2 regions of the Paenibacillus sp. 4624 genome follow, and region 2 is predicted to be linked to the other one. Evidence: riboswitches for the same ligand, from Rfam matches in the RefSeq annotation. Region 2 holds a riboswitch; the other holds the start of a gene.

Region 1 (2,203 bases), on a different contig from region 2:
CTCTAAAACTTCTCATTGTGAATTCCTCTTCAATCGAAGCCGGTACTGGCGCTTCTAATTGCCACCGATTTAAAAAGTCTTGCTGCCAGCTTGCGTTTCCCAGCCTGTCTTCTGATCGATCCCCACCACGCCAATCATGATAATCACTGTTTACAAAATCAGTCCATAATCTATCCATAAGAACCCCCGTTTAATGTAACAATCTAAATTAGATAAAGATGGTTACATTCATTAAAATTGTGTTATATTAATTGTAACCATTTCAACCCATATTAGCTAGTTACCATCATGATGAAGCAAGAACGAGATGAGTCTGACAAGAGAGGAATGAAATTCAAAAAATGAAAACAGTCACCACAGCACTAGATGTATTGGTTATTCAGAATGAAGATACCTGGGATCAATGTAACTGGATCGTCCCATTGTCAAAAGCTCTTGAGGGACTGAACGCCGAACAGGCTGCCTGGGTTCCGACTTCAGGTGGACTGAGCATATGGCAACTGGCCAATCATATGTTTTATTACAACCAACGGATTTTGGAACGTCTTCAGGGAAAAGCACCGTCTGTACCCGCTGCTGATTCAAACGTAGCTACATTTGGTATTTCCGGTGATCCTTTGAATGAAGCTGGCTGGAGCAAGCTTATGGAACAAACCACTAAACTGGCTGAGCAGTTGCGCGATACCCTTGCTACATTACAGGAAGCGAAACTTGAGGAAGCTTATATGGATTCCGAACAAAACTGGGCTCAGACGCTTGCCCGCTGGGTTCTGCACGATGCTTATCATGCAGGTCAGATTGTGCAGTTGCGGAGGCAACAGGGATGCTGGAGTATTGTTTTCTAAAAAAACACTTGAACTGATAGCGTTTACAGGAATAAGATGAAATTCATAAGGTTACAACTTGTTCAATACACTAATTAATTGAATAGGATCTTCGGGGTAGGGTGCAATTCCCAACCGGCGGTGATGTTCTTATAGAACCAGCCCGCGACTCGCTGTCAATGATGACTACCTGGCAGCGACTGACTTGGTGAAATTCCAAGGCCGACGGTACAGTCCGGATGAGAGAAGATCAACACAACGGCAAGCCGTATTTGGGAAGTCTTTTTCCCTGACGTCTTGTCTTTGAATGATCCCCCGTTTATTTGGCGTACGCCAAGGACGGGGGATTTTGTCGATTTTGCCAACTGAAGATTCCGTGTTCTGACGAAGGAGTCCTGAATATGGAAAACACATCAACTGCATCAACAATGTATCGCAAGGAACGAAGCAACACCGGATTTTGGCTGGTTGTGCTAGGCGCAGCCCTCTGGGGCGTAGACCCCTTATTCCGCATCCTTTTGCTAAAAACGATGACTTCTACACAGATTGTTCTAATCGAACACATCATCGTCAGCCTTTTTGCCATACCCGTATTATGGAAATTTCGTGATGATCTGAAACAATTGCGTGCACGTCATTGGCTTGCTGTCATCTTTATCTCATGGGGCGGATCTGCGCTGGCAACGGTATTATTCACTTTGGCCCTTACCCATAACGATCCCAACACGGTATTGTTGTTGCAAAAAATGCAGCCACTTTTCGCGATTGTACTTGCGAAATTGTTATTAAAAGAAACACTCCCGCGTCACTTCGGCGGATTGTTCATCATTGCACTCGCTGGAACGTACCTGCTTACGTTTGGCTTCTCACTGCCGCTCGGCAGCTGGAATAACTGGATTCATGCAGGCAGCCTCCTGTCTCTTGGTGCCGCAGCTTTGTGGGGCGGTTCAACAGTCATGGGTCGGCTGATGCTGGGGCAGGCTCGATATGAAACGGTGACCTCCCTTCGTTTTGTCGTTGCCCTTCCACTCCTGATCTTCATGACCTGGAATGAAGGTGCACCTTGGACACTACCGGCTGGAACAGGGGCACAGGCTGCTGTTATTTTGAATATTCTTGGTCAGGCGCTTTTACCAGGTTTGCTGAGTTTACTCTTGTATTACAAAGGGTTGTCTTCCACCAAAGCTTCTGTTGCAACCCTCGCCGAACTCAGTTTCCCGATGGCCGGCGTGCTTGTAAACTGGATTGCATTCCGTACGCTGATAACCTGGGAGCAATTGCTCGGCTTTATCCTGATCTGGGTCGCCCTGTTTGCAATCTCCAAACAACAGGAACGTTCTATACCGATTGCTGAAGCTGCACCTAAACTTCGCACGGAG
Region 2 (2,203 bases):
ACGGCCAATGCGCCTTATCTGACCGACTTCTTCCACCAAGCCCGTAAACATGCTATCGTCCTCCTATTCTGGCCAAACCGGGATACCGCCAATGCTAATATTATCCCCAACTTGCTCAATCTCCAGCTGATGCAATTGGATGGCCTGACTCATGCGCTCTACGCCTTCAAAACGGAAACTCCCCGGGGTATCATATCCACCCACAATCTTAGGAGCGATAAACATCAGCAGACGATCTACGAGCCGCGCTTCCAGCATGGCGCCGTTCAGTGTACCGCCGCCTTCCAGCAGAATCGAGCCAATCTCCCGCTCTCCGAGCTTACTCAGCCCATGTAACAAATCTACGCGTGGTCCAGGCCCGCAGCGAATGACTTCAACACCATACGCTTCAAGACGCTCAGCGGCTTCCTGACTGGCTTCATCCGTTGTAAGTATCCACGTTGGTGCAAGACCGTCCTTGACCATTTTGGAGCCTACAGGCAGCCTCAGCTTGGAATCCACCACGATACGTACCGGACTGATGCCCTCTACCTGCAAACGGGTGGTCAGCTCGGGATTATCGGCGATTACCGTATCCACGCCAACCATAATGCCCTGATGACGATGACGAAGCGCATGTACAATTTCACGTGCCGGCTCGTTGGAGATCCATTTGCTGTCTCCGCTACGCGTAGCAATTTTGCCATCCAGCGTAGAAGCTGTTTTGAGGGTAACGAAAGGAAGGCCCGTTGTAATAAACTTGATAAACTTTTCATTCATACGTCTTCCGCGTTCGCGCAAAACACCCACTTCAACTTCGATGCCTTGTTGACGCAGCATACTAATGCCTGTACCAGAAACCTGCGGATTCGGGTCTTCACAACAGACCACCACCCGTTTAACCTTCTCGTGAATCAAACGTTCGCTGCAGGGTGGAGTTTTGCCGTAGTGACTACAAGGTTCCAGCGTTACGTAAACGGTGCTGCCCTCCGCATCACTTCCAGCCATATTCAAGGCATGCACTTCCGCATGCCCTGTACCCCGTTTTAGATGGCTTCCCAGGCCAACAACCCGTCCGTCTTTAACGACGACACATCCCACGACAGGATTAATTCCAGTCTGTCCTTGTGCCCGTTCTGCCATATCCAGTGCTAACGCCATATAAAATTCATCATTGATCATTTCCATATCCGTTCACCCCACGGTTATAATCTTGAACTAAAAAATCCCCACCGAACAATCTGTTCAGGTAGGGATGATGGAAGACTACTGTCATCTGCAAGAGAGATGAAACACACCAATACCGACACTTCACCAAAACCAGTTAACAGGTAAGTGAAAACAAACACATACCTTATTGCATACGCATTCTAGCAAAAGAATGATATACAACAAAATCAGGTGAAGAGTTTCTATATAACGGTATTATGTACCAGAAAACTCATTATAAACAAGCCTTCCACACATATCATCCAAACGAGCTGAATGTTATGCGACATCACTCATGCGGAGTGCAACCTTATTGGCCTACACCCACTCCTTCTCCCATCCAGACTATACTGTCGGTTCTGGAATTACACCAGATCAGCCATCTGCTATAAGCAGACAGGTCACGGACTTTGCCATGTGGGTGGAAAATAAATCCCCCGCACGCATCACCGCCGGTAGGGAATTACACCCTGCCCTGAAGGATCGCTTTCGTTATTAATTGGATGTTAGCACTTTAATGTCAAAAAATCAATTCATTTTTGTTTCTTTTTGTCACATACTAACTTTTAATAAGCATTTATATTACAAAATCCGCATCTCTACGAGACACGGACTTCATCAACTATTGAAAAAATGAATCTAAAGGTTTGGAAAACACCAGCTTGCCATGTGCCTCAGATCCTTTGCAGCGTGGAACGGAACACTCTCAGGTTTGGGCTGGGACGTAGCAGGAGCCGGCATATCCCGGGCTACTCTTCTAACCCAGCTGGTCGAGTCCATGCCGATGGCCGAGCACTGCCAGCGCTCATCCGGCCTTGGACGAACGGTCAGAATAAGGTCTTCTTTTACCGGCATATCGGGGAACACGCCATCCAGATATTCGACAATCGCACGTTTGTCCCTCACTTCATGACAGTATACAGTAACCCAAGAGCCACTGAGTACCTTCACTGCATATACATCTCCAGGCTGCACTTCACCTGTACCGGCATCGGGGGATTTTTTCGGCACCTTC

What was found. A riboswitch is a leader RNA that binds a small molecule or an ion and turns the genes downstream of it on or off. The one in region 2 is predicted to bind FMN.
Region 1: it holds a riboswitch for FMN, as region 2 does, so the genes downstream of both, ABIE27_RS09365 (DMT family transporter) here and ribD (bifunctional diaminohydroxyphosphoribosylaminopyrimidine deaminase/5-amino-6-(5-phosphoribosylamino)uracil reductase RibD) in region 2, are expected to answer to the same signal.

The regions. Positions count from the first base shown of each region.
Region 1 covers NZ_JBNDJR010000003.1:376,995-379,197, reverse strand. The annotation lists gene ABIE27_RS09375 (CGNR zinc finger domain-containing protein) at 1-178, opposite strand, end outside; gene ABIE27_RS09370 (DinB family protein) at 342-845, shown strand; FMN riboswitch at 929-1,079, shown strand; gene ABIE27_RS09365 (DMT family transporter) at 1,226-2,203, shown strand, end outside.
Region 2 covers NZ_JBNDJR010000028.1:6,332-8,534, reverse strand. The annotation lists gene ribE (riboflavin synthase) at 1-51, opposite strand, end outside; gene ribD (bifunctional diaminohydroxyphosphoribosylaminopyrimidine deaminase/5-amino-6-(5-phosphoribosylamino)uracil reductase RibD) at 64-1,167, opposite strand; FMN riboswitch at 1,513-1,675, opposite strand; gene ABIE27_RS30710 (hypothetical protein) at 1,828-2,203, opposite strand, start outside.